Regions from separate parts of the Pseudomonas sp. TMW 2.1634 genome, predicted to be linked through region 1. Evidence: riboswitches for the same ligand, from Rfam matches in the RefSeq annotation. Region 1 holds a riboswitch; each other region holds the start of a gene.
The links. A riboswitch is a leader RNA that binds a small molecule or an ion and turns the genes downstream of it on or off. The one in region 1 is predicted to bind cobalamin.
Positions count from the first base shown of each region.

Region 2: linked by a shared signal. The riboswitch ahead of BFC21_RS06610 (CbtB-domain containing protein) and the one ahead of BFC21_RS05640 (ABC transporter substrate-binding protein) in region 1 are both predicted to bind cobalamin.
Region 3: linked by a shared signal. The riboswitch ahead of cobO (cob(I)yrinic acid a,c-diamide adenosyltransferase) and the one ahead of BFC21_RS05640 (ABC transporter substrate-binding protein) in region 1 are both predicted to bind cobalamin.

Region 1 is NZ_CP016849.1:1,186,359-1,190,616, forward strand. It holds gene BFC21_RS05635 (iron ABC transporter permease) at 1-657, opposite strand, end outside; gene BFC21_RS05640 (ABC transporter substrate-binding protein) at 654-1,667, opposite strand; cobalamin riboswitch at 1,782-1,981, opposite strand; gene BFC21_RS05645 (DUF1624 domain-containing protein) at 2,014-3,171, opposite strand; gene BFC21_RS05650 (MFS transporter) at 3,277-4,258, opposite strand, start outside.
Region 2 is NZ_CP016849.1:1,415,857-1,420,114, reverse strand. It holds gene nfuA (Fe-S biogenesis protein NfuA) at 1-72, shown strand, start outside; gene cobM (precorrin-4 C(11)-methyltransferase) at 290-1,036, opposite strand; gene BFC21_RS06620 (cobalamin biosynthesis protein) at 1,101-1,526, opposite strand; gene BFC21_RS06615 (CbtA family protein) at 1,523-2,224, opposite strand; gene BFC21_RS06610 (CbtB-domain containing protein) at 2,236-2,424, opposite strand; cobalamin riboswitch at 2,520-2,732, opposite strand; gene BFC21_RS06605 (response regulator) at 2,883-3,248, opposite strand; gene BFC21_RS06600 (response regulator) at 3,413-4,258, shown strand, end outside.
Region 3 is NZ_CP016849.1:5,223,381-5,227,638, reverse strand. It holds gene bluB (5,6-dimethylbenzimidazole synthase) at 1-172, opposite strand, end outside; gene BFC21_RS24830 (cobyrinate a,c-diamide synthase) at 169-1,482, opposite strand; gene cobO (cob(I)yrinic acid a,c-diamide adenosyltransferase) at 1,493-2,104, opposite strand; cobalamin riboswitch at 2,184-2,428, opposite strand; gene BFC21_RS24820 (sorbosone dehydrogenase family protein) at 2,556-3,863, shown strand; gene BFC21_RS24815 (C40 family peptidase) at 3,995-4,258, opposite strand, start outside.

The DNA of each region.
Region 1 (4,258 bases):
CCGCCGATGCCACAGGCACACGGCCAGCCCCGCCACGGCCACGGGAACCGCCAGCCACACTGCAGGCCAGCGCACGCCACTGAGGTTGCCGAGCAACCAGAACATGATCCCGCGGGCCTGCTCGGAGCTGGCCGACTTGGTGATCAGGAAGGCCGTGATTGCGTTAAACAACTGCGAACCGGCGATGCCTGCCAGGATGATCTGGGCGCTAGCGCCGGTGGGCCCGCTGGCCCGTGCCAGTAAAATCACCAGGGCGAAGGCGCAAATGGCTCCGGCAAAGGCCCCGGCCGACAGTGATAGCGCCCCCGCGCCCAACCCCAGTACTGCCACCAGTACGGCACCGGTCGAAGCACCGGCGGATATCCCCAGCAGGTAGGGGTCAGCCAGCGGGTTGCGCAGCAACGACTGCAACACCACGCCACAGGTGGCCAGCCCCGCACCGCAGGCCGCAGCCACCAGGGCTCGGGTCAGGCGGTAGCTCCAGACAATCCCTTCGTCGATCGGGTCCAGCACATGCCCGGCGGCCCACAGCTTGTTGGCCAGAACCTGCAGCACGACACCGGGTGCGATCGGAGTTTCACCGATGGCCACTCCGGCGAGCACTGCCAGTAACAGTGCAACACAGGCTGCCAAGGCCAGTAGCAAGCGTGCAGTCATTTAGGCAGGTCGTGTTGGCGGATGGCAGTGGCGAGTGTTTCGATCCCGTCGAACAGGCGCAGGCTGGCCTGCATCGCATGGGCATCGAGGATGATGATGCGGTTGTTTTTCACGGCATCCATAGTGCGGGTTACCGGGTCGGTACGCAGGAACGCCAGTTTTTTCTCGACGTCATCCGCCGGGAAACGTCGGCGGTCCATGCGTGCGATCACCAGAAACGTCGGGTTGGCCTTGGCCAGGGTTTCCCAGCCAACGGTCGGCCACTCCTCATCGGACTCCACGACATTGCGTACGCCAAGGGTGTTGAGCATAAAGTCGGGGATGCCTTTGCGCCCGGCAACATAAGGGTCAATATCCATGTCTGCACTGGAGAACCAGAACAATGCGCTGGTGGAACTCAGGTCCTTGCCCTTGAGTGAGGTGATGGATTTTTCCAGGCTTGCCTTGAGCTGGCTGTTGAGTTGTTCGCCGCGCTGCTGCACATCGAAGATCTCGGCCAGCTGGCTGATGCTCTTGTAGACGCTGTCTATGCTGAACGGCTGCAGGCGTGTGCCGTCGGCCCCGACCAGGTTGTCCTTGCCTTCGCAATCCGAAGGCATCAGGTAGGTGGGGATGTTCAGTTCGTGAAACTGCTCACGGGTACCCACAACCCCCTGCGGCCCCACCATCCACTCCAGTTGCACGGCCACCAGCTCCGGGCGCTTGGCAATGACGGCTTCAAAGCTCGGGTCGTTGTCGGCCAGGCGCTCAACCTTGTCGTTTTGTGCCCGGTATTGCACAGGTACATCGTTGAACCACAGTGACGTTCCCACCAGCCTGTCGCCCAGCCCCAGGGCATAGAACATTTCGGTGCCGGCCTGGCCGATGGTTACCGCGCTTTTCGGGGCATGCTCGAATGTCAGCGGGCTGGCGCAGTTCTGCAGGCTCAGGGGGTAGTGCGTGGGGGCGGCATGGGCCAGTGCCGGCAACGCCAGGGTGGCCATGAGGGTAACAACACGGTGCAACAGCATGATGCAATCTCCATTTGATCGTACACGGGGCACAGGTGCACGGTCGGGAATGCATCATCGGTTCTGCTGCAGCAACAGTACTAAGCAGGATGCCTCCCCGGACACCCCGCCGGTTAGTTTGTGGACTTTGCCGGCAGGTCTCCTGACTGATGGGTCATCACCTGGCTCCAGCCTTCCCGGGGGTTATCCCAGTGGCAAACACGGAGCAGGCTCGTCATCTACAGTTGCGGGGGCAGTTCCGTTGGGTGCTGTAACAGCACTGCGGATTCCCTTTTAACCCCCCGCGTGGGGGGACCGGCGGTGGGATGATAATCGATCTTGTTTGCTAATGGGGCCGCGGTCAGAATCAGAAATACTTAAGCCAGGTGATATCCCGGCGTCGGGCTTTCAAATTGGCGAACCAGCGAACCGGCAAGTACAGCGAAATGGCCAGCAGCACTGCCGTTAACCATACCGCACCGATGCTGTCGAAGCCGAAATAGGTGGCCTGATTCAGGCCAAACAGGGCGACGCAGGCCAGGTACAGCACTTTGAGTGCATACAGATGCAACAAATAGAAAAACATCGGGGCTGCGCCAAATACGGCGAGGGTGCTGATCCACTTGCGTTGTTGTACCCGCTCAAAAGCCAGTAGCAGCAACAGGCCCACGCCCAGGGTCAGGGCCAGAAACAGCAGGGAAGGCGGGTACTTGGTGATATTGAAAAAGCTCATCAAGGTTTGTGTGGTCTCGGCATGGCTGCCCCAGGGCGCCTCGCCGTAACCGTTGTACAAACGCAGCGCAACAAAACCGAGCAGGGCACCGCTGCCTGCGAGCAATAGATAGCGCTGGCGCAAGGCCGCCGGGGCGCAGCGGGCAAACCAGGGCCCCAGGCAATAGCCCAGTGCAATCACGCCGATCCACGGCAACACCGGGTAGGAGGTGCGCATGCGCAAGCTGTCGCCCACCTCAATCCAGCCACGATCATGCAAAATCGCCCAAGGCACATGCATCACTGACCCCGGTGCAAAATGCAGGGTGTCGAGCAGGTTGTGCCCGGCGATGATCACCAGGCCGAGTACCAGCAGCACCGGGCGCGGCAGCCACACCAGGGCAGCAAGGGCGATCATGCTGACGCCAATGGCCCAGATCACCTGCATGTAGATTACCGACGGCGGCAACTGGAAAGTCCAGGCAAAGTTGACCAGGGTGAATTCCAGCACCACCAGAAACAGCCCGCGCTTGAACAGGAACGCCGAGACATCGCGCTTGCCCTGATACTTTTCGCCATACAGATAAGCCGACAGGCCGGTGAGCAAGACAAACACCGGCGCACACAGGTGGGCCAGGGTACGGCTGAAAAACAGGGCAGGGTCGGTGATCTCGACATTCATCGGGTCAGCCACCTGGCGGTGCAGGAAAAACGTTTCGCGCACGTGGTCCAGCAGCATAAACAGGATAACCAGCCCGCGCAGGGCATCGATGGACAGCAGGCGCTGGTGTGAGGGAGGGGCAGTGGCAGTCATTGAGGGATCGCTGGCAAGGGAATGTTATATAGTATTGATACTGTATAACATTCCTCTTTGCCCTGTCATCCCTTCGAGAAACATTCGCAAATGTCGGCGGGGTGTCTAGTGCCGCACTTTCACCCATGCCATCAGCAGTGCTGAAGACAGCACCCCGGCGGTCATAAAGATATAGGCTGCGCCCGGATTGCCGGTCAGGCCGATCAGGTAGCCCACGATCCACGAACCGACAAAGGCCCCCAGCGCACCGCAGGCGTTGATCAGGCCGATGGCGCCGCCAAACACGTTGGCCGGCAAAATCTCCGGGATCAGCGCGAAAAACGGCCCGTAGGGTGCGTATAACGCGCCCCCTGCCAGGGTCAGCAGGGCGAACGACAGCCAGAAGTGCGAAGACCCCAGCAGGTACGAGCAAAAGAACGCGAGTGCCCCCAGTGCCAGCAGCGGCCATACAAAATGCTTGCGCTGCTGGGTCTTGTCGGAGGCCCAGGACACGGCCAGCATGGCTGCCACCGCCGCCACATAAGGCACCGCACTCAACCAGCCAACGGTGACGATATCCGCCGCGGCCGCCTGTTTGATAATGCTCGGCAGCCACATGATAAAACCGTACACGCCGATGCTCCACAGCGCATGCACGCAGCACAACTGCACCACCACCGGGCTGGTGAAGGCCTGGCGGTAATTGCGCACCTGCTTCATGCCTTTTTGTTCATCGGCCAGGGTGGCAGCCAGCCGGGCTTTTTCCTGCGCGCTCAGCCAGTTGACCTGCTCGGGCTTGTCCCGCGCCATGCGCCACCAGACGAAGGCCCAGAGCACCGCCGGCGCGCCTTCAATGACAAACATCTCGCGCCAGCCCCAGGCCTGGATGAGGTAGCCGGACACCACCGACATCCACAGCACGGTCACCGGGTTGCCCAGCACCAGAAAGGTATTGGCCCGCGAACGCTCTTTGCGGGTAAACCAGTTGCTGATAAAGATCAGCATGGCCGGCATCACGGCCGCCTCGACAATCCCCAGCGACACGCGGATAACCATCAGCATCGGGATATTGGTCACCAGCCCTGTGGCCATGGCGCAAAAGCCCCAC
Region 2 (4,258 bases), 230 kb from region 1:
GAGCGTGTGCCGGAGCTCAAAGGTGTACGTGATGTGACCGACCACTCGCAGAAAGAAAACGCCTACTACTAAAAAGGTGTTCGCTGCGAAGCTGAAGAAAAAACGGTGCCCCGTGAGCACCGTTTTTTTATGCCTGCGCGAGGGCTCAACCCTTGTGGGAGAACGCTTGATTGTGGGAGCGGGCTTGCCCGCGATGGAATCGCTGCGGTTTACCTGACAGACCGCAGCGCCTGGATCGCGAGCAAGCCCGCTCCCACAGCAAGCCAGTTCCTGCAAGGGGGAGTGCCGTTTATGGCCGGTACAAATGCGCATGCCCTGCGCGGTACAGCGACGAATCGGCAAAGCTGTCACTGGCCAGCACCCGGCCCACCAGAATCAGCGCCGTACGCCTGAAACCCTTGGCCTGGACCTTGGCCGCGATGTCGGCCAGCGTGCCCTGTACCCAGTCCTGATCCGGCCAGCTGGCCCGATGGATCACCGCAATCGGGCAATCGCTGCCGTAATGGGGGGTCAGCTCGGCGACGATATTTTCCAGGTTCTTGACCCCCAGGTGAATCGCCATCGTCGCCTTGTGCTGCGCCAGGCTGGCCAGTTCCTCGCCCGCAGGCATCACGGTTTTTTCCGCATAGCGGGTCAGAATGACGGTTTGCGAGATATCCGGCAGGGTCAGTTCAGCCCCCAGAATCGCCGCGCAGGCCGCGGTGGCCGTGACCCCGGGGATAATTTCAAAAGCTATGCCCAGCTCGCGCAGGCAGCGAATCTGTTCGCCAATCGCGCCGTACAGGCTCGGGTCGCCGGAATGCACGCGAGCCACGTCCTGGCCCCTGGCGTCGGCGGCCTTGATCAAGTCGATGATCTGCTCGAGGTGCAGCTCGGCGCTGTTGATCACCTGTTCGGCCTGATGGCCTTGCAGCACCGCTTCGGGCACCAGGGAGCCTGCGTAAATGATCAGCGGGCAACTGCGAATCAGGCGCTGGCCCTTGACGGTAATCAGTTCTGGATCGCCGGGCCCGGCGCCGATGAAATAGACGGTCATGGCAGTCTCTTGAAAGGGTCGAGGTAGAGCTGTTCTTGAACAACGCTCATAGTGAGGCGGGGGATTATCGCGGGTTTTGCCGGGCACAGGCCAATGCAAAGGTTGCTTCGGCCGTATGTTGGCGTGTGATCAGCAGGCTGGCAGGTGCGCCAGCGAGTTGTTCGGCCAGCGCCAGGGCAGCACTTTCGGCAATGCCAAAACAGCCGGTTTGCTCGTAGGCAATAGCCGAATGATGGCTCAGTTGCGGAGCATACCGGTCCAGTTGTGCCGCGCTGAACACCTCAAGCCCGAGGCCCAGTTGCGCTGCCAGTTGCACCAGCCCCGGTTCGTCGCGCTTGAGATCGATACTGGCCAGGGCCTGCACCCCATCGAGTGCAAGCCCGGCCCGGGCCAGTGATTGTTCGATCAGCGCCCGCAGCGCCTGCGCGCTGCACCCCCGGCGGCAGCCCAGGCCAATCACCAGGATTGGCGCTGTGCGAGTGGCCGTCATGCCGAGTATTGGCCTTCAGCTTTGCGGCGGAACAGCCAGGCGCTGATCACGCCCAGGGCCAGCCAGAAGGCCAGGTTGGTCAGTTGTGCGGCAATCTTGAACTGCGACTCCAGTGCCTCGGGTGCCAGGCTGGAATGTACCAGCGGCTGCGGTGCGCCAAACAGGTGTGGCACCAGCACAATTGCCACGCCCAGCACTTTCAGTGCCCAATGCCGGCCAAACACCAGCAGGGCAATGCCCACGGCCGTCGAGGCGGCAGTGCTGACCCACCAGAGCTGGCGTTGCAGCAAGTCCGCCGCGGCAGTGCCCGGCAGTTCTGGTGGCAAGCCCATTGTCGGTGCCAGGCAGAACACGGCATAGCCAGCCAGGCCCCAGAGCAGGCCCTGGGACGTGCGGGTCGGGGCGCGCAAGGTATACAGGCCCGCCAGCATCAGGGCGAAACCCACCGCGACCACCAGATTGCCGCCTGTGGTGGACAATACGCGCTGCCAGCCGTCTTCCGGTTCCCAGGCCTCGGCGTCGTGCTCATGCGCAGGCATGGCCATGTCGGCATGCTCGTGCATTTCACTGGCGGCGGGTTTTTCGTAGGTTTCGGCCTGCAAAATCAGCGGGGCGACCCACAGGCTTTGCAGCAGGGTCAGCAGCAGGGCGGCCAGCAGGCCGGTAAAGCCTGCCGTTTGAGCGATACGCTTGATCATGGCAGGCAGTCTCAATGGCACGGGAAGGCGGAGCTGTGACGGGTGTCGTGGGCGGCGTTGTGAACGGCGTCGATATGGGAGAACCCGGCAAAGTACACCAGGAACGCGCCCAGCACGGCAGCGCCGACAGCGGCGACGATGCGTTGGCTCTGGGTAGTGCTGGTAGCGGCGGAATGGGTACGGCTGGTGCTGACGGACATGGCGCTTGCCTCGGGTCGGACGACGGGCAGCAAAGCGCAAGAAAACCCCGCGAACGAAGCCCGCAGGGTTTAACAGCGCCCGCCCACCGCGGGTTTGTTATTCGAAATAATCAGGCCGGTCTCCGGGCTTGCGAGGGGCTCGTAGGTTGAGCCTGCAAACATCTCCTTCCCATGCCTTCGGCACAGTGGACGTGATGTTTCTCTCGCTTACCGTTGCGGGGGCAGCGCCGGACTTGTCAGGGCAAAACGCCTGACGCACCGGTTTCCCGTTTCACCCTGTGAAGGGCACCTGATACAAGATGTGTAGGAAAACACAGCGCTGTGGGGCCGTCAATTGCACAGGCATGCCTGGCTTTTGATTTTTATGGGGGCGCAGGCTTGCCTGCGATGCGGGTAAGGCGGTCTTGCAGGCACACAGCAGTGAGACGATCGCGAGCAAGCCCGCTCCCACAGACCTCTTAGGCGTTCACCAACATGCTTTTGACTTTGGCACGCAGTTGGTCAATGGAGAAGGGCTTGCCGATTACCGCCATGCCTTCGGCAATCTCCAGGCTCTCGGCATAACCACTGGCAAACAGTACCGGCAATTGCTGGCGCAGTTCCCGGGCCTTGCTGGCCAGCGCCCGGCCATCCATGCCCGGCAAACCCACGTCGGTCATCAGCAGGTCGATAGTCTGGGCCGTATCCTCAAGCAGTTCCAGGGCGCGCTCGCTGCCATCAGCTTCAAGCACACTGAACTCCAGCTCTTGCAGCACGTCTACGATCAGCATGCGAACAATGGCGTCGTCTTCGACCACAAGGATAGTGGAGGGTGTTGCGGACATAATCGTGATCCCGATAAAAATTTGAGCGTGTTCTCGCAGCCAGCAAGGATAGCCTTCACCTGCCTTTGTATGCGCGTAAAATCTGCTTTGAAAGCAAGAAAATAGAACTATTACTCGATAATCCGGCAAACTCCGGTTTTTTATGACAGTCCACGGGCCTGAAAATGAACTCACCTGCATCAATTGATGAGCGAAGCTTTCGCAAGCTCCTGAGCCGCAATATCGGTTTGCCCCTGGCCGTTGGCGTGCTCAGTGCCGCGTTGTTTGTGGTCATGGTCAGCTATCTGCTGTCGGTTATCAGGTGGGTCGAACACAGTGACCGGGTCATCAGCAATGCCAATGAGGCCGTGCGCCTGACGGTCGATCTGGAAACCGGCATGCGCGGCTTCCTGATTACCGGGGACGAGCACTTCCTCGACCCCTACGCCGTGGCCAAGCCGCAGATCAATGTGCAGCTCAAGGGCTTGCAGGAGCTGGTCAGCGACAACCCGCAGCAAGTTGACCGCCTCAAGCGCCTCGAGGCCCTGCAGGAAGAGTGGAATGCCTACGCACAGTCGATGGTCGAACTGCGTCGCCAGGACGGCGATTACCGCTCGGCGGTGCAGGCTGGCCGGGGCAAGCGCCTCAGTGATGAAATTCGCAAGGAATATGACGACTTCATTCAAATGGAGCAGCAGTTGCGGGTTGCGCGCAGTGAAGATGTCAGCCGCACCACCATTGTCAGCATTGGCCTGTATCTGGTTTTCGTACTGGGCCTGAGCGGTTTTCTGGCTTATATCGGGCGTCGTGATTTACTTGCACTTTCAAGCAGTTATAACAATGCCTTCGAGTCGCAGATCAAGGCCGCGCAGCGCCTCGAACAGCAGGCTTGGCTACGCAACGGCCAGACCGAACTGGCGGAGCAGGTGCTGGGCCGCCTGACCCTGAACATGTTGGGGCGCAATATCCTGCAGTTCTGTGCCCAGTACCTGGGGTCGGTGGTAGCCGCCGTTTATGTCCGCGAAGATCAC
Region 3 (4,258 bases), 1.5 Mb from region 1:
ACCGCCACGGCTGCATCAGCCCCACACTCGGGGCTTGATGCGCCGCTTCCAGCAAACGCGACAACAACTCGGGTGCCACACTGCCACCACTGAAGTGGCGCATATCACGGCGCTCGGCGATGGCGCGGTACACGGCGGCGCGTTCTTGCGGGCTAAAGGCGTTATCGCTCATGGCACCTTCACGGCACATGGCGCGAACAACGCGGCAATGGCCTGAGGATTGGACGGGAAGTAAAAGTGTACATAAGAAGCGGTCATCCGCCCTTCGCGATACACCGCTTCGGCGCCACGCCCGCCGTTGGGGCTCAGGCCGCGAGCGATAGGCTCAAGCGCAGTGCTGGTCAGCGAGTGATGGTAGGTGTGGCCGCGCAACAGCCCTTCGGGCATGTCCACGGCTTGCAACGCCAGGGCCGCCAGGCGCTTTTGCATGGTCGCCTCCCCTGCCAGCAACCCCACCAGTTCGGCGCGCTGACCGTCAACATCGGTCAGGGCATCGAGCAGGTAAAGCATGCCGCCGCACTCGGCCAGCAATGGCTTGCCGGCGCCGTGATGGGCGCGAATCGCCTCCAGCATCGGCGTATTGCGCGACAGTTCAAGGTGGTGCAATTCAGGATAACCACCGGGTAAATACAGGCTGTGCGCCTCGGGCAAGGCGGTATCGCGGATCGGCGAGAAGAACACCAGCTCGGCGCCCATGTCACGCAACAACGCCAGGCTGGCGCCGTAGGTAAAGGCGAAGGCTTCGTCGCGGGCTACGGCAATCCGCACCCCGGCCAACAGCGGCTCGACAGCCACCGGCTCAGGCGCGGCGAACTCAACCGGCGGTGGCAGCGCTACCTCACAGGTGCTGGCCAAGGCATTGGCCGCCGCGTCGAGGCGAGCATCCAGATCATTCAGCTCACTGGCCTGCACCAGCCCCAGGTGACGGCTGGGCAGCTCGATCCCGGTTTCGCGGGACAGCGCGCCATACCAGCGCAAGCCTTCGGTCAGGCTGCCTTCAAGCAGTTGAGCGTGGCGCACGGTGCCAACGCGGTTGGCCAGCACCCCGGCAAACGGCAAGTCCGGCTGATAGCGCGCCAGGCCCAGGGCCAGCGCACCAAAGGTCTGAGCCATTGCGGTGCCATCAATCACGCCCAGCACCGGCACGCCAAAATGCCGCGCCAGATCGGCGCTGGAAGGGGTGCCGTCGAACAGCCCCATCACGCCTTCAATCAGGATCAGGTCCGCCTCACCGGCAGCTTCCCACAGCAGGCGACGGCTTTCCTCGGCTCCCACCATCCACAAATCCACCTGATACACCGGCGCACCGCTGGCGCGCTCGAGGATCATGGGGTCGAGAAAATCCGGGCCGCACTTGAACACCCGCACCTTGCGCCCCTGATTGCGATGCAACCGGGCCAAAGCGGCGGTAACCGTGGTCTTGCCCTGACCGGAAGCCGGCGCGGCGATCAACACCGCCGGGCAATGACGTGACGCTCTCATACTTCAACACTCACAATTCGATGCCTTTCTGGGCTTTGATCCCGGCCTGAAAAGCGTGTTTGACCACACCCATTTCAGTCACGGTATCGGCCAGATCAATCAGTTCAGGTTTGGCGCCACGGCCGGTGACCAGCACATGCTGCATGGGCGGGCGGGCTTGCAGGTCGGCGAGCACCTGCTCCAGGTCGAGGTAACCGTGCTTGAGCGCGATATTCAGCTCATCGAGCACTACCAGGCCAATGGACGGGTCGCGCAGCATCTCGCGGGACACTTCCCACGCCGCTTCAGCGGCGGCGATATCGCGCTGGCGATCCTGGGTTTCCCAGGTAAAGCCTTCACCCATGACGTGATAACGCACCTGCTCGGGGAAGCGGCGGAAGAAAATCTCCTCGCCGGTGCTGTTGCGCCCCTTGATAAATTGCACCACGCCACACTGCATGCCGTGACCCATAGCCCGGGCCAGCATGCCAAAGGCGGAGCTGCTTTTGCCTTTGCCGTTGCCGGTCAATACCAGCAGCAGCCCGCACTCGTTGGGCGAGCTGGCAATACGCTCGTCCATAACGGCTTTTTTGCGCAGCATGCGCGCCTGATGTCGTTCGTCGCGTTCGGGGGATTCGTTCATGGCAGCTCTCCGTTGGGGCTTGATAATGCAAACGGGAGGCGGGGGGATTCTTGAACAACACACTGCATCGCCCGCCGCGAGAGTGGTGGATGGATCAGGCCGGTCTCCGGGCTCACAAGCGGGCGGCTCGGCGAGAGCAGCCCTTGTCCACGCGCCTTCCCGTGCAAAAAACACAGTGGCACTGAGCGTGGTATTGACTCGTTTACCGTTGCGGGGGCAGCGCCGGGATCGTGGCGGTTGTGTGGGTCAAACACGCCCTCACCGGCTTCCCTGTTTCACCCTGTCGGCCAATGGCCACAGAGCACCTGAAACAAGCCGCGAAGGTTAGAGGGTTGGGGGTGGAGCGTCAATTAAAGCTGCCGACAAAGGGCTTAATCCGGCGCCCGGGCTGAACCTTTAACCCGCTACGCTTCTCTATGACTGACAAGACCAAAACCTCATGGAGATTCATATGCTCAAGCCCCAGCACGCTGTTGTCATCGTACTTGCGGTCGGGCTGGCTGCCTGCGGTGAGAGTTCGACCCTGCAAGTGGCGGATGGCACCGGCCCATCGCCGAAACTGCCCGAACCCAACAAGACCCTGATCCCCACCGTCAATATCGCCCCGGCGATCGGCTGGGCCAATGGCGCCACACCCACCGCCGCTGCGGGCCTGAAGGTAGCCGCCTTCGCCGAACACCTCGACCACCCGCGCTGGCTCTATGTGCTGCCCAATGGCGATGTGCTGGTAGCCGAAACCAACTCGCCGGCCAAACCGGATGACAGCAAGGGCATCAAGGGCTGGATCGCGGACAAGGTCATGGCCCGCGCCGGGGCTGGTGTGCCGAGCGCGAACCGGATTACCTTGCTGCGCGATGCGGACCACGACGGCGTGGCCGAAACCCGCACCGTATTTATCGAAAACCTGAATTCGCCCTTTGGCATGACGCTAGTGGGCAACGATCTGTATGTCGCAGACACCGACAAGCTGCTGCGCTTCCCTTATCAACCCGGCGAAGACCGCATCAGCGCCCAACCCGTCAAGGTCGCCGACTTGCCCGGCGGGCCGCTGAATCATCACTGGACCAAAAACGTGATCGCCAGCCCCGACGGCAAAAAACTGTATGTAACCGTCGGTTCCAACAGCAACGTGGGCGAGAACGGGATGGACCAGGAACAAGGTCGCGCTGCAATCTGGGAAATCGACCCGGCCACTGGCAGCCAGCGCATTTTTGCCTCCGGCCTGCGCAACCCCAACGGCATGGCCTGGGAACCAGTCACCGGCAAGCTGTGGACTGCGGTTAACGAACGAGACGAGATCGGCAGCGACCTGGTGCCCGACTACATCACGTCAGTGCAGGATGGCGGCTTCTATGGCTGGCCTTACAGCTATTACGGCCAGCATGTGGATGCACGGGTCAACCCGCAAAACCCCGAACTGGTGGCCAAGGCCATTGCCCCGGACTACGCCGTGGGCCCGCACACGGCGTCGCTGGGCCTGAGTTTTGCCGAAGGCAGTAAATTGCCGGGCTTTACTGAAGGCGTCTTTATTGGCCAGCACGGCTCCTGGAATCGCAAACCGCACAGTGGTTACAAAGTGATTTTCGTGCCCTTTGCCCAAGGTAAACCGACAGGCATGCCAATCGATGTGCTGAGCGGATTTCTCAACAAAGACGAAAAAGCAATGGGCCGGCCAGTGGGCGTGGTAATCGACAAGCAGGGGGATTTGCTGGTGGCCGATGACGTCGGCAATAAGGTTTGGCGGGTGTCGGGCCAATAAGTAACTGGCAGAACGACCCTCACCCTAGCCCTCTCCCAAAGGGAGAGGGAACTGACCGCACGCGACCTCAAGACCAGCACCAATCTACGCCCTCTCCCTCCGGGAGAGGGTTGGGGTGAGGGGCTCTTGCCTTACGGCAATCGCGCCAGATGCTGCTCGGTCGGCAACACTCGCTTGGCATTCAGATAGGCTTTTTGCCAGTAGGCTTTGTTCAGGCTGTCCAGCTTGACCGTACCGCCCGTGGCCGGTGCGTGTACAAAACGGCCTTCGCCCACATAGATTCCGGCATGACTGACCTGGGAGCCGCCATTGGTGGCAAAGAACAGCAAGTCACCGGTTTGCAGCTTGTCCTGGCCGATGTTCTGCGCCTGCATCACGATCATCTCGCGAGTGGT